2 regions of the Streptomyces sp. NPDC002125 genome follow, and region 2 is predicted to be linked to the other one. Evidence: riboswitches for the same ligand, from Rfam matches in the RefSeq annotation. Region 2 holds a riboswitch; the other holds the start of a gene.

Region 1 (7,235 bases), on a different contig from region 2:
CCTCCAGTTTGATCCAGTCGGTGCCCAGCGCCTCCCTCGCCAGCCGGGCGGTCAGCACCGCCTCCCCAGCGGTGAAACAGCCCGCGGTGTTCGGCAGGACCCGGATGGAGAGGCGCTCCAGGACGGAGAGCACCGAACCCCGCACGGTCGGGTCGAGCCGCCGCATCGCGACGGTGGTCAGCTCGGTGCCGGAGGCGATCAGGGAGCGTTCCAGCACGTCGAGGCTGGGTGCCCCGCCGGTGCCCATGATCAGCCGCGAGGAGAAGGAGGCGGGGCCGAGAGCGAAGAGGTCGTCGGACATGGTCAGCCTCCCTGGACCGCGGTGAGCACCTCGACGCGGTCGCCGTCCGCGAGCAGCGTGGCGGACCACTCGCCGCGCGGGACGACCGCCTCGTTGACCGCCGCCGCGACCCCGGAACGTGCCGCGGTCAGCGTTGCGACCAGGACGTCCAGCGCGGTCCCGGCGGGGATGTCGCGCCGTTCCCCGTTGACGGAGACGGAAACCGTGGTGGGGGAGCGATCGGTAACGGTGGAGGAAGTGGAACCGGACGCGGGGTCGGGCACGGGCTGGTTCATACGGGCTGCTCCTGCGGCGCGAGGGCTTCGGGGGACGCGATGCCGGACGAGTGGCCGAAACGGTTCGGCGCGAAGGGACGGCCGACCTCGGGCAGTTCGCCGGTGGTCAGCACATGGGCCATCACCTCGCCGGTCACGGGGGTCAGCAGCACACCGTTGCGGTGGTGGCCGGTGGCGAGGTGCAGCCCGGGCAGCGCCGTCGGACCCAGCAGCGGCGCGTTGTCGGGCGAGGCGGGCCGCAGACCGGCCCGGGTCTCGGTCAGTGGCAGCTCGGTGATGCCCGGCACCAGCTCGTGGGCGTCACGCAGCAGTTCGTAGACCCCGCCCGCCGTGACCGTGGTGTCCCAGCCCATCTCCTCGGTGGTCGCGCCGACCACCAGCTCACCGTTGGCACGCGGTACGAGATAGACCTGGCTGCCGCGCACCACGGCCCGCACCGTCCTGCTGAGGAAGGGGGCGTAGGCCGGCGGAACGGTCAGCCGGAGCACCTGCCCCTTGACCGGACGCACCGGCGGCACGACCGCCTCGGGAAGCCCCGCGAGCCGGCCGCTGAGGCTTCCTCCCGCCAGTACGACCTGGTCCGCCGCCAGCTCCGTACCGTCCGCGAGAACCGCCCCCGCCGCACGGCCGCCGGTCACGGACAGCCGCTGCACCCGGTCCCGGTGGAAGACCACCCCGGCCCGCTCGCACGCCGTGACCAGCGCGGAGGCCAGCCGTCTCGGGTCCACCTGGTGGTCGCCGTCGACCCGCAGCCCGCCGCGCACACCCGGGGCGAGCATCGGCTCCAGACGGCGGCACTCGCGGCCGTTGAGCCACTCCGACTCCAGCCCCGAACGCTGCTGCAGCGCGTGCAGCTCCCGCAGATGGGCCCGGTCGTCGGAGTCCAGGGCGACCGCGAGGGTGCCGCAGGCGCGGAAGCCGGTCTCCTGCCCGCTCGCCTCCTCCAGCTCGGCCACGAACGCCGGATACCGGGCCGCGGAGGCCAGATTGAGGCCGAGCAGCATCTGCTCGCCGTAGTGGAGCTCGGTGACGGCGGCGAGCATCCCGGCGGCGACCTGGGCGGCCCCGCCTCCCGGCTCCGGGTCCGCCAGCGCGGTGCGCAGACCGTGCTGGGCCGACCGCCAGGCGGTCACCAGCCCGATGATGCCGCCCCCCACGACCAGAACGTCCGAACCGTGTGCGGAGATACGCATGGGCGTCCAGCCCCTCCCTTCGCCGGCATGACCCGGATCAGGTTCGTACGGTCGGAGGCCGGCCAGCCTCCCTCTCAGCCCGGTACGTCCGGACTCCCGCGAGTGCCTTACGGTGGCCAGCCTAGACCCCACCACCCACAGGCAGTAAGGGAGCAGTACCCGTGGCCCGTTCGCTCGACGGACTCGTCCTCTCACCCGTCGCGGACCAGGCCCCCGGCCAGGTCGGCACCCGGACCCGCTTCACGTACCACGAGCGGGGCGGCCGGATCTGGGCCGACTACGCGGGCGGCGACGTCGTCCGCGGCCACCTCGTCGGCACCCGGGAGGCGGACGTGCTGGACTTCCGCTACGTCCAGTTGAAGCAGGACGGAACGACTTCTTCCGGGCACTGCGTCTCGACCGTCACGGACCTTCCCGACGGCCGGGTCCGCCTGGACGAGACGTGGGAGTGGGAGTCGCAGGAGGGCAGCGGGACGAGTGTGGTGGAGGAGCTCGCGGACTGACGGGGCATCAGGTGATTAGGGTGGGACGGGTGAGTGAGCAGACACAGGACCCGGCAGCGGGACGGCGGCCACGTGACGTCGTGATCGTGGGGGCCGGCATGGCCGGAGTGCAGACGGCCGTGGCCCTGCGCGAACAGGGCTTCACCGGCCCGGTCACCCTCATCGGCGCCGAACCGCACCAGCCCTACGACCGCCCGCCGCTGTCCAAGGCGGTCCTGCTCGGCAAGGCCGAGGACTCCGCGTTCGACGTCGACTTCGAGGCCCTGGACATCACGCTGCGCCTCGGCCTCGACGTGACCGGCCTGCGGGCCGACGCGCACGAACTGGACACCCCCGAGGGGCCCGTCGCCTACGACGCGCTCGTCCTCGCCACCGGGGCCGAACCCGTCGTACTGCCCGGTTCCGAGGGCGTGCCCGGAGTCCATCTGCTGCGCACCCTCGACGACGCCGCCAGGCTGCGGCCCGTCCTGGACCGGCAGCACGACGTGGTCGTCGTCGGAGCGGGCTGGATCGGCGCGGAGTTCGCCACCGCGGCCCGCGCCGCCGGCTGCGCGGTCACCGTCGTGGAGGCGGCGGACCGCCCCCTCGCGGGCACGATGCCCGCCGAGGTCGCCGCTCCGATGGCCGGCTGGTACGCCGAGAGCGGAACCGAACTCCTCACCGGAGCCCTGGTCTCACGCGTCGAACCGGGCGCCGTCCACCTGGCGGACGGCCGGGTGATCCCCGCGGGCGCGGTGGTGGTCGGCATCGGCGCACGGCCCGCCACGGGCTGGCTGGCGGACTCGGGCATCGCGCTCGGCCCGGACGGATCGGTCACCGCGGACAGCTCGCTGCGCACCTCGCTGCCCGACGTCCACGCGGTGGGCGACTGCGCGTCCTTCCCCTCCGCCCGCTACGGGACACGGCTGCTGGTGCACCACTGGGACAACGCCCTCCAGGGGCCCCGGACGGTCGCCGCCGCCCTCGCGGACGGTGTGGCCAGGACGTACGACCCCGTGCCCTACTTCTGGTCCGAGCAGTTCGGCCGCTTCGTGCAGTACGCCGGGCACCACGCCGACGCCGACACGCTGCTGTGGCGGGGCGACCCGGGTAACCCCGCCTGGACGGTCTGCTGGCTGCGCGAAGGGATCCTGGTCGCCGTGCTGGCCGTCAGCCGGCCGCGTGATCTGGCGCAGGGGCGCAAGCTCGTCGAGGCCGGCGCCCGGATCGATCCGGTGCGGGCCGCCGACTCCTCCGTCCCGCTGAAATTGTCGGCGCTCTAGCGCCGGACGCGGCCCCGTACGCCCGGCCCGGCTACCGGCTGTCGGTCCGGGATGGCACGCTTGTCCTTGTGACCGAGATTGACGCAAAGATCGATGCTCTCGTCCCCGCCTGGCTCCACCTTCCCGACATCGCGGAAATGCTCGATGTCGAGGTGACGCGCGTGCGGCAGCTGGTCAAGGAAGGCCAGCTCATCGCCGTACGACGTGGTGAGAACCGGACGCTCCAGGTGCCTGCCGCCTTCATCGACGGCAACAAGGTGGTCAAGGGCCTCGCAGGGACCCTGACGCTCCTGAGGGACGACGGCTACAACGACGAAGAGATGCTGGACTGGCTCTTCACCCCCGACCCGACCCTGCCCGGAACCCCGGCGCAGGCCCTGAGCGAGAATCGCGGTACGGAGGTGAAGCGCCGGGCCCAGGCGCTCGCCGTCTGACCGGACGACCGTGAGTGGAGTGCGGGCCCCGTGACACACGCGGCCCGCACTCCGCGTTACGGCACGGCCGTCCATCGACGTACCAGAGATCCATCGACGCACCGACGGGGGAATCACCATGTCCACGCCTCGCTCCCAGCTGTCCGGCGCCCGGCTCTACCTGTGCACCGATGCCCGCAAGCGGCAGGGTGATCTCCCCGAGTTCCTCGACGCGGTGCTGTCCAGTGGTGTGGACATCGTCCAGCTGCGCGACAAGGGCATGGAGGCGGCCGAGGAGCTCGAACACCTCGCGGTGTTCGCCGACGCCTGCAAGCGCCACGGCGCGCTCCTCGCGGTCAACGACCGGGCCGACGTCGCCCACGCCATCGGCTCCGACGTGCTGCATCTCGGCCAGGGCGACCTGCCCGTGCCCGCCGCCCGCGCCGTCATCGGCCAGGAGGCCCTGATCGGCCGGTCCACCCATGCCGAGTCCGAGGTCGACGCCGCCGTCGCCGAGGCGGGCGTCGACTACTTCTGCACGGGCCCCTGCTGGCCCACGCCGACCAAGCCCGGCCGGCACGCCCCCGGCCTCGGCCTCGTGCGCTACGCCGCCTCGCTCGGCACGGCGCGGCCGTGGTTCGCCATCGGCGGGATCGACGCCGGGAATTTGGACGAGGTGCTCGACGCCGGGGCCCGCCGCGTCGTCGTCGTGCGCGCCATCACGGAGGCACCGGATCCGGCAGCGGCGTCCGAGTCCCTCGCGCGGCGCATCCGGGCCCGTTCCCTCTGAAGCGGGCCGTACCGGCCGGGAGGGCCGGCGGAGAGGGCGCTCGGGGAAGAGTCGGGAACAGGGGCCGGCCAGGGGCCCTGGGCAGGTGTCCGAGGGGGGCGTCCGTGGAGGCTGTCCGAGGGGTGGACAAAATCCGCCTCATTCCGGTCAAATCGGTCCCTCTGGTTGGGGTACCGCCGGGCCCTGGTTAACCTCCGGGTATGGCCCTTGGTACACCTTCCACCAGGACGGATCACGCACGCACCGTGCGTGAGCTCCTCGCGACCGGCGAGATGTCGTACTCGTTCGAGTTCTGGGCGCCCAAGACGGAGAAGGGCGAGCGGAATCTCTGGAACGCGCTGCGCCGGGTCGAGGCGGTGGGACCGAGCTTCGTCTCCGTGACGTACGGGGCCGGTGGTTCGACCCGGGCCGGGACCGTGCGCGCGACCCAGCAGATCGCCGCGGACTCCACGCTCACCCCGGTCGCCCACCTCACCGCCGTCGACCACTCCGTGGCCGAGCTGCGCAACATGGTCGGGCAGTACGCCGACGCCGGCATCCGCAACATCCTCGCGGTGCGCGGAGACCCGCCGGGCGACCCGATGGGCGAGTGGATCGAGCACCCGCAGGGCGTGCGCTACGCGGCCGACCTCGTCCGGCTCATCAAGGAGGCCGGTGACTTCTGCGTCGGCGTCGCGGCCTTTCCCGAGATGCACCCCCGGTCCTCCGACTGGGACTCCGACATCGGTCATTTCGTCGACAAGTGCCGGGCCGGTGCCGACTACGCGATCACCCAGATGTTCTTCGATCCGGAGAGCTATCTCCAGATGCGTGACCGTGTGGTCGCCGCGGGTTGCGACACCCCGGTCATTCCCGAGGTGATGCCGCTCACCAGCGTGAAACAGCTGGAGAGATTCGCGCAGCTCAGCAACGCGTCGCTGCCTTCCTCACTGAAAGAACGCATCCTCGCCGCCAAGGCCGACCCGGCGGCTGTACGCTCCATTGGCATCGAGTTCGCCACGGAGTTCTGCGCGAAGCTGCTCTCCGAGGGTGTCCCGGGGCTGCACTTCATCACGCTCAACAACTCGACGGCGACACTCGAGATCTACGAGAATCTCGGACTGCACAAGCAGTCCTGACCGGCCGTACCCGCCACCAACCGGGGCGGTGGCCGCAGGAGGGGGCGGGCGTGGGCTGGACGGTCCTCTACATCGCATTCGGCATAGTGGCGCTGTGGCTGCTGGGCGAGGTGCTGCTGCAGTACAAGGCGCGCCTGCGCTGGCGTCTGCTCGCCTTCGCCGGCTTCCTCGGCGTGGTCCTCGGTGTGCTCATCCCGTCCGTGCTGGTGATCGCCGTCGGGGCGATCGCCTTCGCGACGGGGCAGACCTATGTGACGCTCTCCTTCCGGCGGGGCTTCTCGACGGGATGGGCCATAGGCGGCAGCCCCGGTGAGAGCCGCCGTCGCCGCGGGGGCGGCGACCAAGGCGCGCAGAAGCCCACCCTCGAGGTCTCCGATCTGGAGTACCAGGGCGCCCCCGAGGCGGAGACCACCCACTCGGCGGTCTACGAACCCCAGCCGATGCCGGACGACACCGGGCAGTACGGCATCTACAGCGACTCCTCCACGGGCAACGGCGGCGACCGCCAAGGCCAGCATGGGCACGACCAGCACGGGGAACCGCAGCCGCAGTACGCCGCCCACGACCCGTACGCCGGTTACGGGCAGCAGGCCCAGGACCCGTACGGCCAGGGCGGCTACCCGGCCCAGGACACCTATCAGGGCCAGGGCACCTACACCGGTCAGTACGACTACGGCACGGACCCGACGGGCTACCCCGCCTACTCCGACCCGTACATCGGCACCGGAGGAGCCGCGAGCACCGGGCAGTACGCCTCGTACGACAGCTACGGCAACGGCTACGACACCTACAGCGGCGGACAGCAGCCCGCCGACCCCTACGCCGGGCAGTACGCCTCCGACACCCCGCCCGGCGGCGTGTGGGTGCCGCAGCAGCGCGAGAGCGAGCAGTACCCCCCGCTGCCGCCGGAAGCCCCCGTCCAGCCCGCCCCGTACGGGAACGGATACGACACCGGGCAGAACGAGCAGTACCGCTACTGACCGGCGTGCCTCGTCGTGGCGGCCGTGGAGGCCGCGCGGGGAACGACGGGCCGGCCGCGGCTCACTGGGAGCCGCGGAAGCCGTCCCCCTCCACGACGAGACCGGCGACCAGGGCCCCCGACATGCCGGCGTGCGCCAGCCCGCCGCCGGGGTGGGACCAGCCGCCCGCCAGATAGAGGCCCGGCAGCGGGGTGCGGTTCCCCGCGTGCAGATACCCGCCCGCCGCCCCGGCCAGGGCCGGAGCCGGCACCGAACCGCCCTCCGCTCCGGTGTCGGCCGAGGTCTCGGCGGGAGTGCGCACCTCCGTGTGGAGTATCCGCTCGCGCAGGCCGGGGACCGCCTCGGCCGCCCGGTCGACCACCGAGTCCGTGAACCGTGCGCGCAGCGCCGGGTCCGTCCA
Region 2 (7,235 bases):
GCCGGTGTTGGCGATGAGCACCATCCGCGCGCCACGGCGCAGGGGCCGCCCACCGTCCAGACTCACTGTCAGGCGCATCCGTGGGGCGCGCAGCTCGCGCAGGCCGCCGACCACGTACGCGGGCCAGCCGAGCACGGCCTTGGCGCGGTCGCTGGTGCTCTCCAGCATCGCGGCGTCGAGCCCCGCCCCCGACATCACGGTGAAGTGCGCCGGGGCGATGCCGTCGCCCTCGATCAGGCCGAGGTCGATCCGGCGCGGGGCTCCGCCCAGCGCGGCGGCCAGCGCCTCGGCGGGCTTGACCGGCAGGCCCAGGTTGCGGGCGAGGAGGTTGCCCGTGCCGCAGGGCACCACCACGAGCGGTACGCCGGTGCCGGCCAGGGCCTCGGAGACCGCCCGCACCGTCCCGTCGCCGCCGCAGACGACAAGCAGTGTGGCCCCCGCGCGTACCGCGCCGGCCGCCTGGCCCGCGCCCGGGTCGTCGGCCGTGGTCGGGAGGAACTCCGCGGCCCGGTGGCCGTGACGCTCCAGGACCTCGCGCAGGGCGGCGCGGTCGCTCTCGTCGGTGACGGTGGGGTTGAAGACCACCGCGGTACGGCCGGGCGCCTCGCCCTGCGGCGCTTCGGCTGCGGGCCCCGTGAGCGGCGCCTCACCGGACGGGGCGGGCGCGGGCACGTGCGGGCCCGCCAGGAGGGCCCTGCCGACGATCAGCAGGGACAGCCCGCCGTTGAGCAGGCCTCCCGCGATGTCCGTCGGATGGTGCATCCCCCGGTAGGCCCTGGCGATCCCCACCAGGACCGGCACGATCAGCAGCAGTACGGCCACGGGCCGGCGCCACGGCCCCTTGGCCCGGCGCAGGACCAGGACGGCGAGACCGGCGTAGAGCGCCGTCGCCGCGCCGGTGTGGCCTGAGGTGTAGCTGGAGGTGGGGGGCGAGGCGTCGAGGCGCTCGACGTCGGGCCGGGTGCGGTCCACGGCCTCGGTGATGAGCAGGAAGACCAGGGACTGGAGCGACACGGCGACGGCGAGGAAGACCGCTTCCCTCCACCGGGGCAGCCTCGGGACCACGAGGAGCACGAGACAGCTGAGGAGGGTGCCGGCGACGACGGTGGCCGTGTTGCCCGCCTCGGACACGACGAGGGAGAGCGTGTCGAGGGTGCCGGTGCGTGCTCGCTCCAGGGTCCGCGCGACCGCGTCCTCGGACGTCATGGGCCACACATGGGCCCCGGGCCCGGTGACGAGGAGGCCGAGGCCGACCATCAACGCCGCCTGGCACGTCGCCGCCGAGGCGATGATTCCGGCAGCTCGCCCCATGCCCCCGGCTGTCCCGGGTGCGGGGCGAGAGGCTTCCGCCGTGGGGCGAGAGGCTTCCGCTTCGTGCGGCTCGGCGGAGCCGTGAGGCAGCACCACTTCGGGTGCCCCGGGGAGGGCTGTGCGTCTTTCCGGTATGCCGGTGGGCATGGCGTTCCCCTCGTTCCTGCGGTCTCGGCCGCGAGTGGGACCGGGGCGGCCCGCCCCGGCGTTCGCCGTCTGCCCCCTCTGCGCGCGGGCAGACCTGTCGCCGCGCACCGCCTCCGCGCCTCCTCGCCGCGGCGGCCGTCGTCGCCCGGTCGCACCGGCCGGATATCGGTCATAAGCTGCCGGGGCCGACCGGTGGCGGCCCGCACCGGTCTGACCAGGCCGTCTGCCCGGCTCCCCGCCTGCGGGCGACGGAGCGTGCGCGGCGGACGAGCGGAATGAGCACGGGCGAAATCCGGCCGGTCCGGATCAATGACCCGGGCTCGGGTGGGCAGGAGAGCGGCGACGCCGTACGACCCGGGAGTACGGGCGACGGCGTATGCGGCATACCTCGACGGAAGGAGCAGCCGGTGTCGGACGCAGGACGCGGAGACGACGTCTACCAGCCGGAAGGATCGGACGCGGACAACCGGCCGACGGACGAACTCGATCCGGAGAACGTGATCGACGAGCCCGGTCTCGACGACATGCTGGACACGGGGTACTCCCCGCCGGAGAAGCCCCTCGGCGTGTCGAAGTACGGCACGACCGGTGAGGAGCAGCGCGAGGGCGAGTCCCTCGACCAGCGCCTCGCGCAGGAGCGGCCCGAGGAGGATCCCTTCCTCGCGGACCGGACCGAGGACGAGCCCGAGGACAACGGCCCGGAGGAGGACGACGCGGGGGACGAACGAGCCGGACGCGTCGCGGCGGCCGAGGACTCTCTCGCCGCCCGCAACAACAGGGTGCTGGGCCGTGACGTGGGCATCGACGGGGGCGCGGCCTCCGCAGAGGAGGCTGCGGTGCACATCCAGGAGGACGGGACCGGGTCCTGACCCGGGCCCTGCGGCCGAGCTCCGGGCGCCCCTGACCTGCGCGTCCGGTGCGCCGGATGCATATACCCGCTGATCAGGGGAACGTCACGGACGCGGGCCACGACCCGGTGGCCCCCGGAGGAAAGGTGACAGGCGATGACCGACAACGACGTGAAGAACCGGAAGGTGCTGGCCGTGGTCACCAACTACGGCGTGGAGCAGGACGAGCTGGTGGTGCCGGTCGAACACCTCCGCGGGGCGGGAGCCCAGGTGGACGTCGCGGCGGTTTCGACGGACGACATCGTCACGCTGGTCGGTGACAAGGATCCCGGCAAGACGGTCCGCCCCGACCTCACCCTGGCCGACGCCGTCCCCGGCGACTACGATCTGCTGCTCGTCCCGGGCGGCACCCTGAACGCCGACACCCTGCGTCTCCAGGACGGCGCGAGCGGGATCATCCGCTCCTTCACGGAGTCCGGACGCCCGGTGGCGGCCATCTGCCACGGTCCCTGGGCCCTGGTCGAAGCGGGTGTCGTCCCCGGCAAGCGGCTGACCTCGTACGCCTCGCTGCGCACCGACATCCGCAACGCCGGCGGCGAGTGGACCGACGAGCCGGTGGTGACCGACGGCGCGGGCGGCTGGACGCTGATCACCTCGCGCAATCCGGGCGACCTGGAAGCCTTCCTCGGCGAGATCGACAAGGCACTCGCCGCCCGCTCCTGAGGAAGTGCGCGGCGACGGCCGGTGGCCCGTGCCGTCGGCACCCTCTCTGATGCCGTGGATCCGAAGGCCGGGGCGCAGCCGCGCGGGCGCCCCGGCTTCCGGCTGCCCCCACACGGGCCGGACGGCCCCTCACACACGCCGGACGGCCCCCTGACCGTCCGGTGTCGAGCGGTCCGCCCCGCTCCCGGCTCCTCCCGGAGTACCGGTCCCGGCGACGTGGGTGCCGGAGGGATGGGGCTAGTCTGTTCGTCGTACCGGACACGGGGTGCCCCATCCGAGGGCTGAGATCACACCCGTCGAACCTGAACCAGTTCGTACTGGCGGAGGGATGTCTCCATGCCTTTGACGCATGTTTCCGGCGGGCTGCCCGCCGACAGCCGCCCGGCCGTCTTCGACGGCCGCATGCCGGCGGCCCCCGGCGACCTCCGTGTCGAGTCGCACGGCATCGAGCCGGTCCCCGAGAGCAACCGTTACGGCGGTGCGGGGCGCCTGTTCACCGTGTGGTTCGCCCCCAACCTGACCATGACCGGCGTGTTCACCGGCACCGTCGGCATCGCCCTCGGACTGGACTTCACGGCCGCGCTCACCGCCGTCGTGCTGGGCACCGTGATCGGCGCGGTGCCGACCGCCTACCTCGGCACCTGGGGCAGCCTGACCGGCGCCGGTCAACTTCCGCTGGCCAGGCTCGCCTTCGGGCGGACCGTGGCGGTGCCCGGCGTCCTGCAGTGGCTGTCCTCGGTCGCCTGGGACGCACTGATCGGGCTGTTCGGCGGGGACGCGCTCGCGCGGCTGTGCGGCTGGCCCTTCTGGCTCGGCGTCCTGGTCATGATGGTGGCTCAGGGCGCTCTCGGCGTCCTGGGCTACGAGGCGATCCACCGGCTCCAGATCATCATGACCTTTGTGCTCGCCACCGCGTTCGCCCTGATCGCCTGGCGGCTGCTCGACGGCGTCCCGGTGGCCGGCAGCGGTACGGCGCACGGCGCCGACAAGGCGGGCGCGTTCGTCCTGACCAGCACCATCGCCCTGAGCCTGTCGCTGTCCTGGGCTCCGTACGCCAGCGACTTCAGCCGCTATCTGCCCCGCACCACCTCCCGTACCCGCATGTTCTGGTGCACGCTGCTCGGCCTCGTGGTGTCCTTCGTGGCCGTCCAGGCGATCGGTCTGTGGGGCGCTTCGGTGCTGACCGACCAGACGGCTGCGGGCGTCGACGAACTGCTGGGCGGTGGTGCGCTGGGCGCGTTCGGGCTGCTGGCCGTGGCCCTGGCCGCGCTGTGCAGCAACGCCATGAACGACTACAGCGGTTCCCTGGCCCTGCAGACCGTCGGAGTCCGCATTCCCCGGCCGGCCGCCGCCGCCCTCGCCGCCGTGCTCGGCTTCCCCCTGGTGCTGTGGATGCACGCCGCCGACACCACGGCCCGCTTCCAGAACGTGCTGCTGTTCGTCGGCTACTGGATTCCCGGTTTCGTGGCGATCGTCGTCGTGGACTGGCTCGCACGGGCCCGGGCACGCGGCGGCGCGGCGGTCGACCTGGCCGCCGAGACGGCGCGGCCGCAGCCGGGATGGCCCCCGTTGCTGGCGTTCGCCGTCGCCTTCGCCGCGGCGGTGCCCTTCATGGACACCAGCCTGTACGTGGGCCCGGTGGCGGCGGCTCTGCACGGCGCCGACCTCTCGTACTACGTGGCCTTCCTCGTGGCGCTCGCCGTCTACGCGCCGCTGCGGCTGCGCGCCCGCGCGCGGGCCTGACCTGACGGCCGCCGAACACCTTCTCCTCGTCCTCTCTCCTCTCCCCCGACGGAGCGACAACGCATGCCCCCGACATCCGCCGATCACCCCTTCCTCGCCCCGCGCTCCCTCGCCCGTGTGCGGGCCGACTCCCCGCTCGTCCAGTGCCTCACCAACACGGTGGTCACGGGCTTCACCGCCAACGTCCTGCTGGCGCTGGGCGCTTCACCTGCCATGGTCGACATCCCGGAGGAGGCCGGCCCCTTCGCCCGGATCGCCTCGGGTGTCCTCGTCAATCTCGGCACCCCGCACGCGGAGCAGCGCGTCGCCATGGCCGAGGCGGCGCACGCGGCGGCCTCGGCGGGTACGCCGTGGGTCCTCGACCCGGTCGCGACAGGCGCGCTGCCGGTGCGGACCGCACTGGCACGGGAACTGCTGGAGCTGCGGCCGACCGTGATCCGGGGCAACGCCTCCGAGATCGTCGCGCTCGCGGGCGCGGGCGGTGGCGGACGCGGTGTGGACGCGTCCGACAGTGTCGAGGCCGCCGAGGACTCGGCGCGCGAACTGGCGCGTACGGCGGGCTCGGTGGTCGCCGTCTCCGGGCCCGTGGACTTCGTCACCGACGGGGTGCGCGATGCCCGGACAGCCAACGGCGACGCCCTGCTGACCCGGGTGACCGGGGGCGGCTGCGCGCTGGGGGCGGTGATGGCGGCCTTCGCGGCCGTCGAGGAGGACCGTTTCGCCGCGGTGGTGACCGCCACCACCGCGTACACGGTCGCCGCCGAGCTCGCCGCGGGGACCGCGTCGGGGCCCGGCGGGTTCGCCGTCGCGTTCCTGGACGCCCTCGACGCGCTCGACGAGGCGGAGCTCACCGCGAGGGCGGCGCTCTCATGACCCGGACCCCCGTGGATCTGTCGGTCTACCTCGTCACGGACGCGGCGCAGTGCGCGGCCCGTGGCCGGAGCGTGGCCGAGACCGTCGCCCTGGCCGTGGCCGGTGGCGTCACCGCCGTGCAGGTCCGGGAGAAGTACGCCGCGGGGCGGGAGTTCCTGCGTACGGTCCTGGAAGTGGAGGCCGTCCTGCCCGAAGGGGTGGCGCTGATCGTCAACGACCGGGTGGACGTGTTCCTCGCCGCCCGGGCGGCGGGCGCACGTGTGACGGGCGTACACGTCGGCCAGTCGGACCTGCCGCCGGCCGCCGTACGCGAACTGATCGGGGAGCACACGGTACTGGGCCTGAGCGCCGCCACCCCGGGGCAGCTGCGCGCCGCCGCCGAGGACGCGGCACGCGTCGACCACGTCGGCATCGGCGCGCTGCACACGACCCGTACGAAGGCGGACGCCCCCGCCGCGCTCGGTCATGCGGGCTTCACCCGTCTGGCCCGGATCAGCGCGCTGCCCGCCGTGGCCATCGGCGGGGTCACCCCGGCCGACCTGCCGGTCCTGCGGGCCGCCGGGGCGGTGGGGGCCGCCGTCGTCTCAGGGATCTGCGCCGCCGAGGACCCCCTCGCGTCGGCACGCGCGTACTCCGGTGCCTGGAACCACGAACGAGAGGAGAGCCGCGCATGACCGCGCCGCCCCGCGTACTCACCATCGCCGGATCGGACTCCGGCGGAGGAGCCGGAATCCAGGCCGACCTCAAGACCATGCTGGCGCTCGGGGCCCACGGGATGAGCGTGCTCACCGCCGTCACCGCCCAGAACTCCCTGGGCGTGCAGGGTGCGTGGGAGATCCCCGTCGAGGCGGTGCGCGCCCAGTACCGCAGCGTGGTCGACGACATCGGCGTCCAGGCGGTGAAGACGGGGATGCTCGCCTCGCCCGCCCTGGTCACGGAGGTCGCCGAGCTGCTGGCGGACTCGGCGGCCCCCGTCGTCGTGGACCCCGTGAGCGTCTCCAAGCACGGCGACAAGCTGCTCGCCGACGAGGCGCTGGACGCCGTACGGAACGAGCTCCTGCCGGTCGCGACCGTGGCCACGCCGAATCTCGACGAGGTCGCACAGCTGACCGGCATCGTCGTGACGGACGAGGCGGGGATGCGCCGGGCCGCGGCGCGACTCCTCTCCTACGGCCCGCGCTGGGTGCTGGTGAAGGGCGGTCATCTGCCGGGCGAGGCGGTGGACCTGCTGACGGACGGCGCGGAGGAGCACTGGCTGCGCGCCCCCCGCCACGACAACCGCCACACCCACGGCACGGGCTGCACCCTCGCGTCGGCCGTAGCGGTGGGCCTGGCGCAGGGCCGCCCCGCCCCCGACGCGGTGCGCCGGGCGAAGGACTACGTCACCGCCGCGATCGCGGCGGGTTTCGCACTGGGCGCCGGCATCGGGCCGGTGGACCACGGCTGGGGCATCCGCGGCCGGAACTGACGCTCGGAGGCCTGGCTCGCCCAGATGATCGGCCAGCAGAACCCCTGCTCGCCGTCGAGAACGACTCCACCGCGCCGGGCGCCTTCGCGGTCCAGGCCCCGGACGACGGCACGGCCCGACAA

What was found. Region 2 has a riboswitch for thiamine pyrophosphate ahead of ACWCQM_RS34070 (purine-cytosine permease family protein). Riboswitches for the same ligand answer to the same signal wherever they lie in the genome.
Region 1: linked by a shared signal. The riboswitch ahead of thiO (glycine oxidase ThiO) and the one ahead of ACWCQM_RS34070 (purine-cytosine permease family protein) in region 2 are both predicted to bind thiamine pyrophosphate.

The regions. Positions count from the first base shown of each region.
Region 1 is NZ_JBSFDD010000010.1:44,013-51,247, forward strand. Features, by position in the region: gene ACWCQM_RS18960 (thiazole synthase) at 1-301, opposite strand, end outside; gene thiS (sulfur carrier protein ThiS) at 304-576, opposite strand; gene thiO (glycine oxidase ThiO) at 573-1,769, opposite strand; TPP riboswitch at 1,767-1,879, opposite strand; gene ACWCQM_RS18975 (hypothetical protein) at 1,931-2,272, shown strand; gene ACWCQM_RS18980 (NAD(P)/FAD-dependent oxidoreductase) at 2,302-3,534, shown strand; gene ACWCQM_RS18985 (Rv2175c family DNA-binding protein) at 3,603-3,968, shown strand; gene thiE (thiamine phosphate synthase) at 4,087-4,737, shown strand; gene metF (methylenetetrahydrofolate reductase [NAD(P)H]) at 4,938-5,855, shown strand; gene ACWCQM_RS19000 (hypothetical protein) at 5,906-6,835, shown strand; gene ACWCQM_RS19005 (phytoene desaturase family protein) at 6,897-7,235, opposite strand, start outside.
Region 2 is NZ_JBSFDD010000029.1:83,509-90,743, reverse strand. Features, by position in the region: gene ACWCQM_RS34085 (diacylglycerol kinase family protein) at 1-1,458, opposite strand, end outside; gene ACWCQM_RS34080 (DUF5709 domain-containing protein) at 1,866-2,327, shown strand; gene ACWCQM_RS34075 (DJ-1/PfpI/YhbO family deglycase/protease) at 2,463-3,029, shown strand; TPP riboswitch at 3,281-3,375, shown strand; gene ACWCQM_RS34070 (purine-cytosine permease family protein) at 3,366-4,772, shown strand; gene thiM (hydroxyethylthiazole kinase) at 4,836-5,645, shown strand; gene thiE (thiamine phosphate synthase) at 5,642-6,319, shown strand; gene thiD (bifunctional hydroxymethylpyrimidine kinase/phosphomethylpyrimidine kinase) at 6,316-7,113, shown strand.